One region of the Kitasatospora sp. NPDC022856 genome, then DNA from elsewhere that is predicted to be linked to it. Evidence: predicted binding sites of a transcription regulator. Region 1 holds the regulator's gene; each other region holds the start of a gene.
The links. Region 1 encodes HrcA, which represses chaperone genes, less so after heat shock. Its sites were predicted from a motif close to TTNGCACTCNGNNNNNCNGAGTGCNAA; they were not measured.
Positions count from the first base shown of each region.

Region 1 (6,267 bases):
GCAGGCCGCCGAGGTCCGGGCGCCAGAAGTTGTCGCGCATCAGGCGGCCGTTCTCGTCGTACATCTGCCGCCACTCGGCGGCCGGGTCGACGGTCACCCGCAGCCGGTGCAGGTCGACGTCGATCTCGTCGTCGTCGCCCGCCGCCTTGTGGTCCGCGGGGACGATCCGCAGCTCGCCCTCGTCCAGCACGGCGACCCGGGTGCCGTCGCCGCTGACCGCGAACTCGTCGAGCCCGTCGACCAGTTGCTCGACCCGGCGCTTGCGCAGGTCGAACCGCTCCAGGGTGGGGCGCGGCTGCTCGTCCTCCGGCGTGGCCGCGTCGTCGCCGAGCTCGCCGGTGAGCGGGATCCGCGTCCAGAGCACGCCGTCCTTGGCGGCCGCCAGCTCGCCGAACCGGCCGCCCTCGACCGGGAAGGGGATGATCCGGTCGGCGATCCCGTCCAGGTCTACCCGGGTGGCGGGCGGGGCGTCGGCCGCCCCCTCCTCGCCGTCCGCCTTCTTGCCCTTGGGCTCGTCGTCCTCCCCGCCGGCCGGCCGCCCGGCCCGGCGCGGGCCGAACGGGGAAGGGGTGTCGGCGGCCAGGGTGACCAGGTACGGGCGGCAGCCGTTGGGGAACGACAGGTCGAAGACGTGCGAGTCGTAGACCGGGTCGAAGTTGCGCACCGAGAGGAAGGCCAGGTGGCGGCCGTCGGCGGTGAAGGCCGGCGAGGTGTCGATGAAGCGCGCCGGGGTGACCTCGCCGACCGTGCGGGTGGCCAGGTTGGCCAGCACGATCTGGCGCAGCGACCAGGCCCCGAAGCCCGGGCTCGGCCGCGACCAGGCGAGCCAGGCGGAGTCCGGACTGAACGCCAGCCCGCTGACCTCGCCGTCCGTGCTGCGGTCCAGCTCGTGCACCGTCCCGTCGGCGAGCGACACCAGGAGGACCCGGCCGTCGTGCGCGCCGACCGCCGCCTGCTTGCCGTCCGGCGAGACCGCCAGCGCGCGGACCCGGCCCAGCTGTCCGCCGGCCAGCCGGCGGCGCTCCTCGCCGAGCACGGCGGGGGCGTACTCGACGGCGTCCTCGCCGTCGGCGTCGGTCACCCAGAGCACGCCCTGCGCACCGTCCTCGCCCGGCACCACGTGGGCCCGCCGGGCCCGGACGCCGGGCGTCTCGTCCAGCACCCGGGCGGGGCCCTCCCGGTGCGGCAGCCAGTGCACGCTGCCGCGCACCACCACGGCGCCGGCCCGGCCGGTGCGGTCGGGGGCGGCGCTCTCCAGCCAGTGCGCGGCCGGCACCGGGCGGGGCCGCCGGCCGGCCCGGGGGCCGGACGGCCGGACGTCCAGCCGGCGCGGCTCGGCGCCGTCGAGGTCGTCCAGCAGCCAGAGGTCACCGGCCCGGTGCCAGATCACCCGGGTGCCGTCGCTGGTCGCGCCGCGGGCGTAGAAGCCCTCCGGGGAGGTGGTGTGGCGGCGCAGGCCGCTGCCGTCGGGGAGGCTGGAGTAGAGTTCGCCGACGCCCTCGTGGTCGGCCAGGAAGGCGATCCGGGCGCCGCCGGGCGCGTCGACCCAGAGCGGCGCCTCGATGTGCCCGTCCAGCTCCTCGTGGACGCGGGCGAACCGCTCGGCGCCGATCCAGAGCTTGCCGACCCGGCCGCCCCGGTAGCGCTTCCACCGCGCGGGCTCCGCACCGGCCGCCGAGAGCAGCAGCACCCGGTCGCCGCCCGGCTCGTACGCCACGCCGCCGACCGGCCCGTACGGCAGCCGCCGCGGCTCGCCGCCGTCCAGCGGTACGGCATGGGCCCAGGTGCGGCGCAGGGTGGCCTGTCCGGCGGAGGTGGTGGCGACCGGGCTGCCGTCGGCCGTCCAGCCCTGCAGCTGCGTCTGGTCGCTGCCCCAGTACGTCAGCCGCCGGGACGGGCCGCCGTCCACCGGCGCGACGTGCACCTCGGGCGCGCCGTCCCGGGTGGAGACGAAGGCGATGTGCCGGCCGTCCGGCGAGAAGCGCGGGCGGCGGACCGGGACGTGATCGGCCGTCAGCCGCCAGGGCCGGCCGCCGTCCAGCGGGGCGAGCCAGACGTCGTTCTCCGCGACGAAGGTGATCAGGTCACCGTGCAGGTGCGGATGGCGCAGGTAGGCGCCGGCAGGGGTGCTCGGGGATTCGCTCACAGCCGCACCCTACGCACCCGCCGGGGCGGCGCGCCTCCGGTTTCGCGCAGGCCGCCCCCTACGGGGGACGAACCGCCGGGGAACGAACCACCGGGGGACGAACGGTCCGTGCGGCGACCGGCCCGCTCAGCCCCAGCGGCCGGTGCGGCCCAGCAGCAGGGCGCCGGCGGCCACTCCCGCGGTCGAGGTGCGCAGCACCGAGGACCCGAGCCGGTACGGCCTGGCACCGGCCTCGGCGAAGGCGGCCAGCTCCTCCGGGGAGACCCCGCCCTCGGGGCCGACCACCAGCACGATGTCCCCGCCGCCGGGCAGCGCGGCACCGGCCAGCGGCTCGGCGCCGTCCTCGTGCAGCACCGCGGCGAGCGCGGCCCCGGCCAGGACGGACGCCAGCTGGCGGGTGGTGGCGAGTTCGCGGACCTCGGGGAAGCGCAGCCGGCGGGACTGCTTGCCCGCCTCGCGGGCGGTGGAGCGCCACTTCGCGAGCGCCTTGGCACCGCGCTCGCCCTTCCACTGGGTGATGCAGCGGGAGGCGGCCCAGGGGATCACCACGTCCACGCCGACCTCGGTCATGGTCTCCACCGCCAGCTCGCCGCGGTCGCCCTTGGGCAGCGCCTGGACGACGACGATCCGCGGCGCCGGCTCGGCCTCCCGGCGGACCCCGGCGACCGTCACCTCGACGGCGTCCTTGCCGTGCACGGCCGTGACGGTGCCGTCGGCGCCCAGGCCGAGCCCGTCGGCCAGGGTCACCGCCTCGCCCGGCTCCAGCCGCTTCACGGCGGCGGCGTGCCGCCCCTCCGGGCCGTCCAGCCGGACCACCGCGCCGGGGGCGGCGGAGGCGAGCTGCGCGGTCTCGACGACGAACACGGGCGCGGTCATGGCGGTTCCTGGAGTGGGGGGACGGACGGGGGAACGACGGCGCCCGGTGACCCGCCGGGAGCGGGGCACCGGGCGCCGGTACGGTCAGCGGCCGTTGAAGGCGTCCTTCAGCCGGGAGAACAGCCCCTGCTGGCCCGGCGCGAACTGCCCGGAGGGCCGCTCCTCGCCGCGCAGCACCGCGAGCCGGCGCAGCAGGTCCTCCTGCTCGGGGTCGAGCTTGGTGGGCGTCTGCACCTCGACGTGCACTATCAAGTCGCCCCGGCCGCCGCCGCGCAGATGGGTGATGCCGCGGGCGTGCAGCGGGATCGACTGGCCGGACTGGGTGCCGGGCCGGATGTCGACCTCCTCCAGCCCGTCCAGGGTCTGCAGCGGCACCTGGGTGCCGAGCGAGGCGGCCGTCATCGGGATGGTGACCGTGCAGTGCAGGTCGTCGCCGCGGCGCTGGAAGGTCGGGTGGGTGCTCTCGGCGATCTCGACGTAGAGGTCGCCGGCCGGGCCGCCGCCGGGGCCGACCTCGCCCTCGCCGGCCAGCTGGATCCGGGTGCCGTTGTCGACACCGGCCGGGATCTTCACGGTCAGGGTGCGGCGGGCCCGCACGCGGCCGTCGCCGGCGCACTCCGGGCATGGGGTCGGCACGACGGTGCCGAAGCCCTGGCACTGCGGGCAGGGCCGGGAGGTCATGACCTGGCCCAGGAAGGACCGGGTGACCTGGGAGACCTCGCCCTTGCCGCGACACATGTCACAGGTCTGCGCGGAGGTGCCGGGGGCGGCGCCCTCGCCGCTGCACGTGGTGCAGGTGACGGCGGTGTCGACCTGGAGTTCCTTGGTGGTGCCGAACGCGGCCTCCTCCAGGGTGATCTCCAGCCGGATCATGGCGTCCTGGCCGCGCCGGGTGCGCGAGCGCGGGCCGCGCTGACCGGCGGCCGCGCCGAAGAACGCGTCCATGATGTCGGAGAAGCCGAACCCGGCCGCGCCCGCGCCGAAGCCGCCCGCGCCTCCGCCGTTGGGCGAGAGGGGATCCCCGCCGAGGTCGTAGACCTGCCGCTTCTGCGGGTCGGAGAGGACCTCGTAGGCGGCGTTGATCTCCTTGAACCGCTCCTGCGTCTTCGGGTCGGGGTTGACGTCCGGGTGCAGTTCGCGCGCCAGGCGCCGGAACGCCTTCTTGATCTCGTCCTGCCCCGCATCCCGTCGGACGCCGAGTACCGCGTAGTAGTCCGTGGCCACCAAATGCTCCGCTTGTTCCGCCTGTAGAAGTGCTTGCGACTGGTACCGGTGTCACCTGTGTGACACCGGTCGTTCCCTACGACTCGGCCAGGATCTGGCCCACGTACCGTGCCACCGCTCGCACCGCCCCCATTGTGCCCGGATAGTCCATCCGGGTCGGACCGATCACACCCAGTTTGGCCACGCTCTCGTCGCCCGAACCGTAACCGACCGAGACGACCGAGGTGGAATTGAGCCCTTCGTACGCGTTCTCCCGGCCGATCCGGACCGTCATCCCGGCGTCCGCCGTCTCACCCAGGAGGCGCAGCAGGACGACCTGCTCCTCCAGCGCCTCCAGCACCGGCTGGATGGTGAGCGGGAAGTCGTGGCCGAAGCGGGTCAGGTTGGCCGTGCCGGCCAGCATGATCCGCTCCTCGTTCTGCTCGGCGAGCGCCTCGAAGAGCGTCGCCAGGACGATGGTGACGGCCGGCCGGTCCACCGCCTCGAACATCGCCGGGAGCTCGTCCAGCAGCCCCGGCACGTCGGGCAGCCGCACGCCGACGGCCCTCGTGTTGATCTTGGCACGGAGGTCCGCGAGGACCACCTCGCCGACCGGACCCGGGCAGTCGACCATCCGCTGCTCGACCCGGCCGGTGTTGGTGATCAGGACCAGCATGACCTTGGCCGGAGCCAGCGCGACCAGCTCGATGTGGCGCACCGTGGAGCGGGAGAGCGAGGGGTACTGGACCACCGCCACCTGCCGGGTGAGCTGGGCGAGCAGCCGGACCGTGCGGGCGACCACGTCGTCCAGGTCCACCGCGCCGTCCAGGAAGTGCCGGATCGCCCGCCGCTCGGGCGCGCTCATCGGCTTGACCTCGGCGAGCCGGTCGACGAAGAGGCGGTACCCCTTGTCGGTGGGGATCCGCCCGGCGCTGGTGTGCGGCTGGTGGATGAAGCCGTCCTCCTCCAGCGCGGCCATGTCGTTGCGGACGGTGGCCGGGGAGACCCCGAGGTTGTGGCGTTCGACGAGAGCCTTGGAGCCGACCGGCTCCTCGGTGCCCACGTAGTCCTGGACGATGGCGCGGAGCACGGCGAGCTTGCGTTCGTCGAGCTGGCGGACCTCACCGGCCATGGGGCACGCACCTCCCTCTTCGCACGTTGTCCGTGGTGACGTGTGTCGTTCCGGCATGGTGCGGTCCGCCGGGCGGACCGCGGCCTTTGGCACTCTGAACAGAGGAGTGCCAGAACCGTACCTGCCAGTGTAAGGCCCGGGTCCGACGGCAGGAACGGCACCGCCGGGGTGATCCTGCCCGCATCGCGCGGCGCGCGGGTGATGCCGCGGGACCGGCCGGGTGGCAGCATCGATAGCGAACGGCGAACGGAGGACCAGCGATGTCGACCTCGGGCCAGCCCACCCGCTTCGCCCCGGACCGCGGCCTGACCGGCCGGATGGTCGGGACCATGTTCGTGATCGGGCTCCTGTACGTGGGTTTCACCGGCCTGCTGATCGCGCTGCTGCGCGGCGCCTGGCCACTGATCGTGCTGATCTCCGGCGGGCTGTTCGTGGCCCAGTTCTGGTTCAGCGACAAGATCACCGAACGGGCGATGGGCGCCCACCGGGTGACCCCGGAGCAGTACCCCCAGCTGCACGGCACCGTCGACCGGCTCTGCGCCCTCGCCGACATGCCCAAACCCCGGGTGGCGGTCGCCGACAACGACATGCCGAACGCCTTCGCGACCGGCCGCAACCCGCAGAACGCGGTGGTCTGCGTCACCACCGGGCTGCTGCGGCGGCTGGAACCGGAGGAACTGGAGGGCGTCCTGGCGCACGAGCTGTCGCACGTCGCCCACCGGGACGTCGCGGTGATGACCATCGCCGGCTTCCTCGGCGTACTGGCCGGGGCGATGACCCGGATCGCGATGTACGGCGGCTTCATGGGCGGCGGCCGCAACAGCAACGACTCCAACGCCGCGATCGCCGCGCTGGTCATCCCGCTGGTGTCGGTGGTGGTGTACGCGATCAGCTTCCTGCTGACCCGGTT
Region 1 is NZ_JBVHHE010000001.1:523,927-530,193, forward strand. Features, by position in the region: gene ACZ34W_RS02380 (S41 family peptidase) at 1-2,146, opposite strand, end outside; gene ACZ34W_RS02385 (16S rRNA (uracil(1498)-N(3))-methyltransferase) at 2,273-3,022, opposite strand; gene dnaJ (molecular chaperone DnaJ) at 3,107-4,246, opposite strand; gene hrcA (heat-inducible transcriptional repressor HrcA) at 4,323-5,357, opposite strand; gene htpX (zinc metalloprotease HtpX) at 5,618-6,267, shown strand, end outside.

Region 2 (6,267 bases), on a different contig from region 1:
GCCACGAACGCCGCGCCGACCGCGCCGACCCCCAACAGGTTCCAGATCCCACCGGCCGACTCCCAGAGGCTGAACAGGCTGAACGAGAGGGTGAGCGGCAGCACCGCCAGCCCGATCGCCGCCGGCACCAGCCAACCGCGCGCCGCGGCACACACCAGCAGCAGCGGAACCGCCAGCAGCAGGGCGGCCCACGGGTCGTTCATCAGGTACCGGGTGTCCCAGCCGCCCTGGGCGCTGACCACCAGCAGACCCCCGACCGCGCCCAGCGGCACCAGGGCCGCGGTCCGCCAGGTCGGCCGGCCCAGCAGGTCCCCCGGCGCGGCGAGCACCAGCAGACCGGACAGCACGAACGGCAGCGCGGAGGTGGAGCTGTAGGAGAACCACCACCAGTCGACGAACTCCACGCTCAGGACGGAGTCGGCCAGGTTCAGCAGACCGGCACCGATCACCGCGACCGACAGGACCCGGGCCGCCGTCCAGTGCCCCAGCACCGCGGCCACCGCCAGCAGCAGCGAGGCCACCGGCAGCGCGAACACGGTCAGCGCCAGCAGGACCGAGGAGTGCGCCCCCTGGATACGCCAGGCGATCAGGTCGGGGTTGCTGACCCACGGGTAGAGGGCGGCCCCCGCGGCGGTGCCGGCCACCAGCGGAACCGCCAGCGCCAGCAGCCGCCCGGCCGCCGACGCCGAGGTCAGCCGGGCGCGCATCCGCAGGCCGTAGGCGGCGAGGTCCAGCGCCTCCCGCAGCAGGGTGGGCCGGTCCGCCTCCGCCGTGGTGTCGGCGAAGACCGCCGCCAGCTCCTCGCCGCGCTCGCGGCGGTAGCGGGCCGGGTAGAGCTGGAGCGCCGCCCGCAGGGCGACCGGCCGGTCGATGGTCTGCATGCTCACGCGAAGACCCCCCTGACCATCGAGAGCACGGCGGAGAGCCGGCGCTCGGCCTCGGAGGCGACGGCCCGCAGCCGCCCCGCCTCGGCCGCCAGCGCGCCGCGGCCGGCCGGCGTCAGCGCGTAGCTGCGCCGGGCCCGGCCGTCCACGACCTCCTCGGCGGCGACCTCGATCAGGCCCTGCTGGAGCAGCCGGTCGAGCGCGCCGTAGAGGGTGCCGGTGCGCATCTTCACCCGGCCGTCGGAGATCGCGGTGACCTCCTGGATGAGCGCGTAGCCGTGTCTGGGCGCGTCGGCCAGCGCGGTGAGCAGAAGCAGCGTCGGCTCCTGCATGGCTCGTTCTGTCATAGGACTACATATATCGTCAAACTACATATGCGTCCAGTGGACCCGCCGGACTCCGCCCGTGCCGCGACCGGCACCCCGCCAGAATGAGCCCATGCCGAACCAGCCCGCCGCCCCCGTCCCGGCCGACCTGCTCGCCGACTGGACCGCCCTGCTGCGCCGCTGCGGCGCCGGCGCCGACCCCGCGCCGTACGGCCGCGACCTGCTGGGCCGCTGGGCCGAACCGCAGCGCCGCTACCACACCACCGCCCACCTGCGGGCGGTGCTCGGCCACGTGGACGTGCTCGCCGCGCACGCCGAGGACCCGGACACCGTCCGGCTGGCCGCCTGGTTCCACGACGCCGTCTACCGCCCGGACCGCTCCGAGAACGAGGAGCGCAGCGCCGCCCTCGCCGTCCGGGCGCTCACCGAGGCGGGCCTGTCCGGACCGCGGACCGCCGAGGTGGCCCGTCTGGTCCGGCTCACCGTCTCGCACCGCCCCGAACCCGGCGACCGGGACGGCGAGGTGCTCTGCGACGCGGACCTCGCCGTCCTCGGCGGCGACCCGCGGGCGTACGCCGCCTACGCGGCCGCGGTGCGCGAGGAGTACGCCTTCGTCCCGGAGCCGGACTTCCGCGCCGGGCGGGCCGACATCCTGCGCCGGCTCCTGGCCCTGCCCGCGCTCTACCGCACGCCCCTCGCCCGCGAGCGCTTCGACGCCGCCGCCCGGGCCAACCTGGCGGCCGAACTCGACCGGCTCGAAGGCTGACTCACTGACCGGCCGACCGGCTGACCAGCCGACTCACTGACCGGCCGACCCGTTGACCGGCCGACCCGCCCAGGACGCGCGAAGGCCCGGCCCGGCGCACGGGGCGCCGGGCCGGGCCGGGGCAGGGTCAGCCGTCGAGCCGGCCGACGGGCGCCACCACCGCCCCCGCCTTGCCGCAGACCCAGTGCGGCTCCGGCCCCAGCTCGGGCTCGACGCCCAGCGCGTGCGGGTCACCATCGGCCGCGCACGAGGTGCAGAGCGGCCAGCGGCCGTAGGCCTCCAGCAGCGCGTCCTGGACGTCCTGGGCGACCAGCCCGAGCACGTACTCGGCGCCGTCCGGCCACTGCTCAAGCCACCACCGGCGGTGCGTCACGGCGTCCTCGACCAGCGACACCACGGCGGCGTCCGCCACGTCCCGCGCGGTCAGGTCGGCCAGGATCAGCGCCCGCGCGTTGTGCAGGGCGGTCTCGATGTCATCAGCGGTGGCAGCCATCCGTCCATTGTCCCAAAACGGCGCCGGACACAACGCCGCACGGGCGGCTCCCCGAGGGGAACCGCCCGTGCGATCGGGAAACGACCGATCCCGGAGGGGATCAGAAGTCCATGTCACCGCCCGGCATGCCTCCGCCGGCGGCCGCGGCGGCCTTCTCCGGCTTGTCGGCGATGACGGCCTCGGTGGTGAGGAAGAGCGCCGCGATGGAGGCGGCGTTCTGCAGCGCGGAACGGGTGACCTTCGCCGGGTCGATGATGCCCTCGGCGATGAGGTCGACGTAGGTGTTGGTGGCGGCGTTCAGGCCGTGACCGGCGGGGAGGTTGCGCACCTTCTCCACCACGACACCGCCCTCGAGGCCGGCGTTGGTCGCGATCTGCTTGATCGGGGCCTCCAGCGCCACGCGGACGATGTTGGCACCGGTGGCCTCGTCGCCCTCCAGCTCCAGCTTGTCGAACGCGACACCGGCCTGCAGCAGCGCGACGCCACCACCGGCGACGATGCCCTCCTCGACGGCGGCCTTCGCGTTGCGGACGGCGTCCTCGATGCGGTGCTTGCGCTCCTTGAGCTCCACCTCGGTGGCCGCGCCGGCCTTGATGACGGCCACGCCGCCGGCCAGCTTGGCGAGGCGCTCCTGGAGCTTCTCGCGGTCGTAGTCCGAGTCGCTGTTCTCGATCTCGGCACGGATCTGGTTCACGCGGCCGGCGACCTGGTCGCTGTCGCCGCCACCGTCGACGATGGTGGTCTCGTCCTTGGTGATGACCACCTTGCGGGCGGTGCCCAGCAGGTCGACGCCGGCGTTCTCCAGCTTGAGGCCGACCTCCTCGGAGATCACGGTGCCACCGGTGAGGATGGCGATGTCGCCGAGCATGGCCTTGCGGCGGTCGCCGAAGCCCGGGGCCTTGACGGCGACGGACTTGAAGGTGCCGCGGATCTTGTTCACGACCAGGGTCGACAGGGCCTCGCCCTCGACGTCCTCGGCGATGATGACGAGCGGCTTGCCGCTCTGCATGACCTTCTCCAGCAGCGGGAGCAGGTCCTTGACCGAGCCGATCTTGGAGTTGGCGATGAGGATGTACGGGTCCTCGAACGTCGCCTCCATCCGCTCCAGGTCGGTGGCGAAGTAGGCGGAGATGTAGCCCTTGTCGAAGCGCATGCCCTCGGTGAGCTCGAGCTCCAGACCGAAGGTGTTGCTCTCCTCGACGGTGATGACGCCTTCCTTGCCGACCTTGTCCATGGCCTCGGCGATGAGCTCGCCGATCTGGGTGTCGGCGGCCGAGATGGAGGCGGTGGAGGCGATCTGCTCCTTGGTCTCCACGTCCTTGGCCTGGGCCAGCAGCTGGTCCGAGACGGCCTGGACGGCCTTCTCGATACCGCGCTTCAGGGCCATCGGGTTGGCGCCGGCGGCGACGTTGCGCAGACCCTCGCGAACGAGCGCCTGGGCCAGCACGGTGGCGGTGGTGGTGCCGTCACCCGCGACGTCGTCGGTCTTCTTGGCGACCTCCTTGACGAGCTCCGCGCCGATCTTCTCGTAGGGGTCCTCGAGCTCGATCTCCTTGGCGATGGAGACACCGTCGTTGGTGATCGTGGGGGCGCCCCACTTCTTCTCCAGCACGACGTTGCGGCCCTTGGGGCCGAGCGTGACCTTCACCGCGTCGGCGAGCTGGTTCATGCCACGCTCAAGGCCGCGGCGAGCTTCCTCATCAAAGGCGATGATCTTGGCCATCAGAAGTGGTCCTCCGGGACACGGTCGACTGCTCGGACCAAGGGGTGCCCGCGACGGACGGCCCTGGTGTGCGGGGGTCCTTTCCCCTACCGCTCCCGGGGGCCTCACCGACCCAGTCCGCTGTCACTCTCACACTGTGAGTGCTAACGCCAATGATTAGCACTCCGGGTAGGCGAGTGCAAGCCCAATCGCCCAACCCGCGAGCCGCGTCCGCCCCCTGCGGCCGCCGTCGGCGAGCCCCCGACGGGCCGCCGCCGGGCCGCCGCCGGGGTGTCCGGCACCCCCGCGCCGGACGCCGCGCGGGCCCCCGCCGGACATGCCGACGGGCCCGTACGACATGTGTCGTACGGGCCCGTCGTGAAGCAAGAGGTGCACCAGCCGAATGGGCCGAGCCGAACTCCTGGGGTCGGAAAGGTCAGACCGCGGCGCGGACCATGTCCGCCTGCGGGCCCTTCTGCCCCTGAGAGATCTCGAACTCGACCCGCTGGCCCTCCTCAAGGGTGCGGTAGCCGTCCATCTGGATCGCGCTGTAGTGGACGAAGACGTCCGCACCACCGTCGACCGCGATGAAGCCGTAGCCCTTCTCCGCGTTGAACCACTTGACGGTGCCCTGAGCCATTCCGAACTCCCCTAGTGCTGTGCTGGCCCTTCACGCGCCCGCAGGTCGCGGGCCCGGGTCTGGTTTGAGGCCGGCCCGGGGAACCCCCCCTGGGCGCAGCCGTGCACGCCACAATCGTCCGCGGAGACCACCGGAAGGCCTCCGGTGAGCGGGTGATTGCGTCGACCGCGGCTGAATGTATCCGGATCGACGCCCTCTGCAACAGGGTCAACCGCTGGGAATTCCCTAGGTCCACCAGGGGACAGGCCAGACCAAAGCGGGAGGAAATCGGCATTTCACGCCGGACATAGCGGACGAATTACTCAAATGCCTTCGAGAATTCTGACATCGGCCTGACATGTTTCACGGTCACGGCCCCGGCGCCGGTCTCAGCGGCCGGACAGACACCGGCGGTACGGGCGCGGACGGAGTTCGAGTACCGGCGCGAGGGGGGTGGCGCGGCCCTCTTCCCGGACGAGCCACACTCTACTCCCCCGGACCGCGAAATATTCCCGCCGGAATGCGGCGGGCCGCCCGCGCGTACGGAGATCGGAATTCCGTACGGGCGGACGGCCCGGTCGAAAACGGGTCGGCCGATGAAAGGCCTGGTCGGAAAGGGGCGGATCAGCAGCCGCCGGCCACCGCCGGAATGATCGAAACGCTCGCGCCGTCCTTGATCTCGGTGGCCAGGCCCTCGGCGAAGCGGACGTCGTCGTCGTTGACGTAGACGTTGACGAACCGGCGCAGCTTGCCGGCGTCGTCCAGGATCCGGGCGGCGATCCCGGCGTGGTTCCGCTCCAGGTCGGCGATGACGTCGCCCAGGGTGGCGCCCTCGGCGGCCACCTCGGCGGCGCCGCCGGTGTAGGTGCGCAGGATGGTCGGGATGCGGACGGTGGCGCTCATGGGGGATCTCCTCGGGCGGTGCGGCCGGGCGGCCGGTACGGGCTGCGGGGGCGGCGGGCGGGTCAGGCGGACGCGAGGCCGGCGTCGCGGAACGAGGCCAGCGTCGGGCGGATGACGGTGGTCATCCCGGAGTCGGAGACGGCGTCCAGCGTCTTCAGGCCGTCACCGGTGTTGATCGCGACGGTCTCCTTGGCCGGATCCAGCTGTCCGGTCTCGACCAGCTTCTTCAGCACGCCGACGGTCACCCCGCCCGCGGTCTCGGCGAAGATGCCCTCGGTCCGGGCCAGCAGCTTGATCGCGGCGACCACCTCGGCGTCGGTGACGTCCTCGACCGCCCCGCCGGTGCGCCGGGCGATGTCCAGCACGTAGGGGCCGTCGGCCGGGTTGCCGATCGCCAGCGACTTGGCGATGGTGTCCGGCCTGACCGGCCGGATCACGTCCTGGCCGGCCTTGAAGGCCGCCGACACCGGCGAGCAGCCCGCCGCCTGGGCGCCGAAGATCCGGTACGGCCGGTCCTCGACCAGGCCCAGCTTGATCAGCTCCTGCAGGCCCTTGTCGATCTTCGTCAGCTGCG
Region 2 is NZ_JBVHHE010000006.1:81,584-87,850, reverse strand. Features, by position in the region: gene ACZ34W_RS09350 (hypothetical protein) at 1-887, opposite strand, end outside; gene ACZ34W_RS09345 (PadR family transcriptional regulator) at 884-1,231, opposite strand; gene ACZ34W_RS09340 (HD domain-containing protein) at 1,323-1,976, shown strand; gene ACZ34W_RS09335 (hypothetical protein) at 2,104-2,469, opposite strand; gene groL (chaperonin GroEL) at 2,570-4,192, opposite strand; gene ACZ34W_RS09325 (cold-shock protein) at 4,608-4,811, opposite strand; gene ACZ34W_RS09320 (ubiquitin-like small modifier protein 1) at 5,415-5,693, opposite strand; gene thrC (threonine synthase) at 5,756-6,267, opposite strand, start outside.
Region 2: the regulator HrcA is predicted to act here: its motif matches at 4,349-4,375, upstream of groL (chaperonin GroEL).

Region 3 (6,267 bases), on a different contig from region 1:
ACCGGCGAAGGTGAAGCCGGAGACGTCGTACTGGCAGGCGGGCGAGGCGGTGCGGCAGTGCAGGCCCATCTGGTACCAGACCGACGGCAGGCCGGGGCCGAGGTGCGGGTCGTTGGCCAGCAGCGGCTTGCCGGTGGTGGTGTGCGAGCCGGCGACCACCCAGGAGTTGGACCCGATGCCCTGGCCCTGCCGGCCGAGCAGCTGCGGCATCGCGTCGATCCGGTCGGTGACGTCCTTGAACATCGCCTTGGTCGCGGCCGCGCCCTGCGCGGTGCCCGTGGTGGGGCCGGACTGGGCGGCCCCGTCCGCCGGGCGGTACGCGTCGCCCGAGACGGTGCCGGTCTTCACGATGGTGCCGTTGCGCGCGTACGGGTACTCCGGGTACAGCTCGGCGATCTTCTCCGGGCTGAAGTCCTGGGCGAGCAGCGAGCGGTCGATCTCCTCCTGGAGGTTCCCCGAGAGGTTCCAGGCCATCGCCTTCAGCCAGGCCACCGAGTCGACCGGGGCCCACTGCTCCGGCTTGTAGTCGCCGTTCACCACCCCGAGCAGGCTGTACTCCAGCGAGGCGCTCGCGCCGCCGGGGTGCTCGCCGAGCCAGGCGTTGACGCCGTCCGCGTACGCCTGGAGGTACTTCCTGGTCTCGGGCGACAGCTGGGAGTCGAACTCCTTCTGCGCCACGTCGCGCCAGCCCATGGTGCGGATGAAGGAGTCGGTCTCGACCTGGCTGTCGCCGAACATCTCGGAGAGCCGGCCCGCGGTGATGTGCCGTCGGACGTCCATCTCCCAGAACCGGTCCTGCGCCTGCACGTAGCCCTGGGCGCGGAAGATGTCCTCCGGGGTGTCGGCGTAGAGCTGGGGGATGCCGTTGGCATCCCGCTTCACGTCGACCGGCGCGCTCAGGCCCGCCACCTTGACGCTGCCGTCGACCTCCGGGAAGGACGCGCGTACCGCGGCCACCCCCCGGTAGCCGCCGTAGCCGGCGCCGGCCACCAGCAGCACGACCAGCACGATCACGATCAGACGGGCGCGCCGGAACTTCTTCGAGCGGGGCATCTGGGTCCTTGCGGTCCTCGACTGGGGGACGGGCGGGCATGTCCAGGGCACACGGCCATGACAGGGGACCACATTAGGCCGAGTCCACTGGCGGGCGTGCACGGGGGACGTTCACGGTGGGATCGGACGAGGTCAGCGGAGGGTGGGAAGGGACCCGTGTGAACGGTGAAGCTAAAGATATGGCAAAATGTTAGACTGAGTAACGATCCGCTAGCGGAGCAATCGCCCCCGGCCGGTCGGCTCCCCCCGGCCTCACCGCCACCAGACACCCCGCCCGCCCCCAGCCTGCCCGAGGTGCCCCTGCGTGAATGTCGACCACCTGAACCGGCTGCTCCTCGAATTCTCCGTGATCCTGCTGGTCGCGGTGGTCGCCGTGCGCATCTCGACCCGGTCGGGGCTGCCCAGCCTGCTGATCTACCTCGGCATCGGCGTCGCCCTCGGCCAGAACGGCCTGGGCTTCGCCTTCAACAACGCCGCGCTGACCCAGGTGATCGGCTACGCCGCACTGGTCGTCATCCTGGCCGAGGGCGGTCTCAAGACGAGCTGGCGCGAGGTCAGACCCGTGATGCCGGCCGCCACCGTGCTCGCCACGGTCGGCGTCGGGATCAGCGTCTTCGTGACCGCGGCCGGCGCGCACTGGCTGGTCGGCCTGGACTGGCGGACGTCCATGCTGCTCGGCGCGATCGTCTCCTCGACCGACGCGGCCGCCGTCTTCTCCGTGCTGCGGATGGTCCCGCTGCCGCACCGGCTGACCGGGCTCCTGGAGGCCGAGTCGGGCTTCAACGACGCCCCCGTGGTGATCCTCGTCGTCGCCTTCGCCACCACCGGTGAACTCGACTCCTGGTACGTCCTGATCGGCACGATCGTCGCCGAGCTGGCCATCGGGGCCGCGGTCGGCCTCACGGTCGGCAAGCTGGGCGCGTTCGGGATCAAGCACGTCGCCCTGCCGTCCTCCGGCCTCTACCCGATCGCCGTCCTGGCGCTCACCGTGCTCGCCTACGCCGGCGGCGCGCTGCTGCACGGCTCCGGCTTCCTCGCCGTCTACATCAGCGCGGTCATCCTGGGGAACGCCAAACTGCCGCACGGGCCCGCCGTCCGCGGCTTCGCCGACGGACTGGCCTGGATCGGGCAGATCGGCATGTTCGTGCTGCTCGGCCTGCTCTGCACCCCCGAGACCATGGGCTCGGCCGTGGTGCCCGCGCTGGTGATCGGCACCGTGCTGGTCTTCCTGGCCAGGCCGCTGTCGGTGGTGATCACGCTGACGCCCTTCAAGCTGCCCGGCCGCGAGCAGGCGCTGCTCAGCTGGGCCGGGCTGCGCGGGGCGGTGCCCATCGTGCTGGCGACCATCCCGATGGTGGCCGGCACGCCGATGGCCCACGACGTCTTCAACATCGTCTTCATCCTGGTCGTGGTCTTCACCCTGCTCCAGGGCCCGACCCTGCCCTGGGTCGCCAAGTGGCTGAAGATCTCCGAGGGCTCGATGGGCCAGGACCTCGGCATCGAGTCCGCGCCCCTGGAGAAGCTGCACGGACACCTGCTGTCGGTGGCGCTGTCGCCGAGTTCCAGGATGTCCGGCGTGGAGATCGGCGAGCTGCGGCTGCCGGCCGGCGCGGCGGTGACCCTGGTCGTCCGGGAGGGCAGCAGCTTCGTTCCGGACAAGGCCACCGTGCTGCGCGGCGGCGACGAACTGCTGGTCGTGACCACCGACGAGGTCAGCGAGGCCGCCGAGCGGCGGCTGCGGGCCGTGGACAAGGGCGGCAAGCTCGCGGGGTGGCTGTACGGGCGGCGGTGACCGCGATGACCACGGGGGGTTCGTCCAGCGTTCACCTCCGATGGACGGGACAGATCTGGATGTCCTCTGTATGGTGGGGGTAGCGCGTCATCTACGCGCGTATATGCAGAACGATCGAAACACCCCAGCATCTGCCTGAAGCAGAGTTGGCGCGACCGCTCGGCGGCCGCGGCGCGGATCCCGGCAACCACGCCGGGCGGGCCCGGTAACTACCCCGGTCGACGCGCGAGAGGACGACTCTCGGCGCCGTCGGGGCCACCCCATGCCCCTTCCGCGCTACCAGGCAGCAGGAAGGACGACCGTGACGGCCCGCCGAACGGTCGAGAACACCGCGGACACCCGCGCCGCCCTGGCCACCGACACGCTCCCGGACACCCGGCCGGGCACCGGGGCCACCACCGACCAGGGCGCACCCGCCCGCGTCGGGTACGGCGCACTGCTGCGCACCCCCGGGGCCTGGACGTTCCTGGCCCCCGCCTTCGCCGCGCGGCTCCCGTACGCGATGCTCAGCCTGGGCATCGTCCTGCTGGTGCTGGACACCCACGGCTCCTACGGCACGGCCGGCAGCGTCGCGGCGGTCTCCGCCGTCGCCCAGGCCTTCATCGGCCCGCAGACCGGCCGGCTGGCCGACCGCTACGGCCAGGCCGCCGTGCTCGTCCCGACCGTGATCGTGCACGCGGTCTCGGTCGGCGCGCTGATCGCGCTGGCCCTGGGCCACGCCCCGGTCTGGACCCTCTTCCTCGCCGCCGCCCCGGCCGGCGCCAGCGTGCCGCAGGTCGGCGCGATGGTCCGGTCCCGCTGGGTCGCCAAGCTCTCCGCCGAGGGTGCGGCCGGCGGACGCTCGGCGTCCGCGCTGTCGGCCGCCAAGCTCAACACCGCCTTCGCCTTCGAGTCCGTGACGGACGAGTTCACCTTCGTGATCGGCCCGGTGCTCGCCGGCGCCATCGCCACCTCGGTCACGCCCGCCGCCGGGCTGATCGCCGAGGCCGCGCTGACCGTGGTCGGCGGACTGGCCTTCGCCGCCCAGCGGCGCACCGCGCCGGCCCGGCACCCGCACCAGCCCGGCGTCCGCCGGGTCTCCGCGCTCTCCTCCCCCGGCGTCCGGCTGCTGGCCGGCGCGTTCCTGGGCGTCGGCACCGTCTTCGGCGCCATGCAGGTGTCGGTCACCGCGTTCACCGAGTCGGTCGGCCAGCCCGGCGCCAACGGCACCGTGTACGGGATCTTCGCCGGCGGCTCGATGCTGGCCGGCGTGCTGTACGGCATGGTCGCCTGGCGCCGGGCCGCCCGGCACCGGATGCTGGCCAGCTACGCGCTGCTGGTCGTGGGCTGCTCGACGCTCTGGGCGATGCCCAACCTGGTCGCGCTGTCCGTCGCCGGGCTGGTCTGCGGCCTGGCCATCGCACCGACGCTGATCACCGGGTACACCCTGGTCGAGACGCTGGTCGCGGACGGCGCCAAGACCGAGGCCTTCACCTGGCTGACCGGTGCCATCGGGCTGGGCCTGGCGGCCGGGTCCACGGTCGCCGGACGGCTGATCGACGGACACGGGCCGTCGGCCGGGTTCCTGGTGCCGATGGCCGGTGCCGGGCTCGGCCTGGTCGCGCTGGTCGCGCTGCGGTACCTGCTGATCGCGCCGGGCGTGGCGAGCACGGTGGTCGCGGGCGCGAACGAGCGGGGCTCGGCTCCGCAGCTGGTCGGGGCGGCGAAGGGCTGAGCGGCGGGGCTCGGGGCGACGGGTCGGGCGGCGTCCGGCGGCGTCGGGTCGGGTCGGACGCGTCCGGCCGGTCGGGCGGCGGGTCCGGGCCGGGGCGGCGGCCCTCGGCGGCCGGCTTCCGGCGGGCGGGGGAACGGGTGCTTCGGCGCGCCCCCGGCTCATCTCACATTCGAGTCGCTGGACTGATCCAGCGGAATGCCGCATCATTGACCATCGTTAGCACTCATCAGGCGAGAGTGCCAGGAGGAAGACAAGTGCCCACGTACCAGTACCAGTGCACCGAGTGCGGCAACGGCCTGGAGGCGGTGCAGAAGTTCACCGACGAGGCGCTGACCACGTGCCCCGACTGCCAGGGACGGCTCCGCAAGGTCTTCTCGGCCGTGGGTGTGGTCTTCAAGGGCTCCGGCTTCTACCGGACCGACAGCCGATCCTCGTCCAGCAGCTCGGTGGGCACCGGCTCGTCGTCGAACTCGACCTCGTCGGGTTCGTCCTCGTCCGGCTCGTCGTCGGCTGCTTCGACCTCGTCCTCGTCGTCCTCGGGCGGCTCGACCGCTGCCGCGAGCTCGGCTCCGGCGGCGAAGCCGGCCGGCTGAGACCAGACTTCGGAAGGCCCGTGGGCCCGCGCCATCGCGCGGCCCGCGGGCCTTTCGCGTGCCCGGGCGGAGGCAGGCCGCTCGCGGTCAACCGCCAATGGGCCCACTACCCCGTTCGGGTGTACAGAGTTGTCCACAGGGCCGAGTTGTCCACAGGCCTGGGGACAGGACTTCCACCCGACCCCTGGGCCGCCCAGAGTGTGCGTCGGAAGAGCCGGCCCGCACCCCGGGCCGGCGCCCCGCGACCACCGGTGGTGCCCATGTCGACCACGAGCCTCCCCCCGCGATTCCCGCCGCTCCCCGCCCCGGCCGTTCCGCCCCGGCGGGAGGTGCCGCCCTTCGCGCCGATCCGGCGTGGCGGTGGCCGCCTCCACCGGCTCCGCCGGGCCGCCCGGCACCGGCTCGGGGTGCCCGCCCTGCTGCTGGTCGCGCTGTCGGCCGCGCTGGCCGTCGGGCCCGCGCGGGCGGGTCTCTCCCCTCCGGGCGCCGCGTCGGTCAGCCGATCGGGTTGTCAATCGGAACACCTCGAAGCTCACCCGTGACCGGACCACGACTTCGTCGTTCACGCGGCATGAAAGGCTTCAAGGAATTCCTGCTGCGCGGAAATGTCGTCGAACTCGCCGTCGCCGTCGTCATCGGCGCGGCGTTCACCAACATCATCAACGCCTTCGTCAAGGGCGTGATCAACCCGATCGTCGGCGCCTTCGGGGCCAAGGACCTGGGTGCCTACAGTTCCTGCCTCAAGGGCCCCTGCGAGCTGAGCGCGACCGGCGAGGTCACGTCCGGGGTCCTCATCCTGTGGGGCTCGGTGCTGAGCGCCCTCCTGCAGTTCCTCATCACCGCGGCCGTCGTGTACTTCTGCCTGATCCTGCCGATGACCAGGCTCGCCGCCCGGCGCAGAGGCATCACCGAGGTCCAGGCGGAGGCCGAGCAGGTCCTGCTGCTGACCGAGATCCGCGACGCGCTGGTCACGCGCCAGCGCTGAGCACTCCCCGTCAGTCGCCGTGGTGCGGCGGGCGCTGGCTCAGGTACCAGTCCAGCCCCCGTCCTCCACTGTCCGCCGCTCCCGGGCGCCCGCCCCAGCCGGCGTCGGTGTCGTCACTGGACTGCTGGTC
Region 3 is NZ_JBVHHE010000006.1:259,204-265,470, reverse strand. Features, by position in the region: gene ACZ34W_RS10145 (penicillin acylase family protein) at 1-1,053, opposite strand, end outside; gene ACZ34W_RS10140 (potassium/proton antiporter) at 1,358-2,845, shown strand; gene ACZ34W_RS10135 (MFS transporter) at 3,282-4,559, shown strand; gene ACZ34W_RS10130 (FmdB family zinc ribbon protein) at 4,814-5,152, shown strand; gene mscL (large conductance mechanosensitive channel protein MscL) at 5,724-6,137, shown strand; gene ACZ34W_RS10120 (hypothetical protein) at 6,148-6,267, opposite strand, start outside.
Region 3: the regulator HrcA is predicted to act here: its motif matches at 4,776-4,802, upstream of ACZ34W_RS10130 (FmdB family zinc ribbon protein).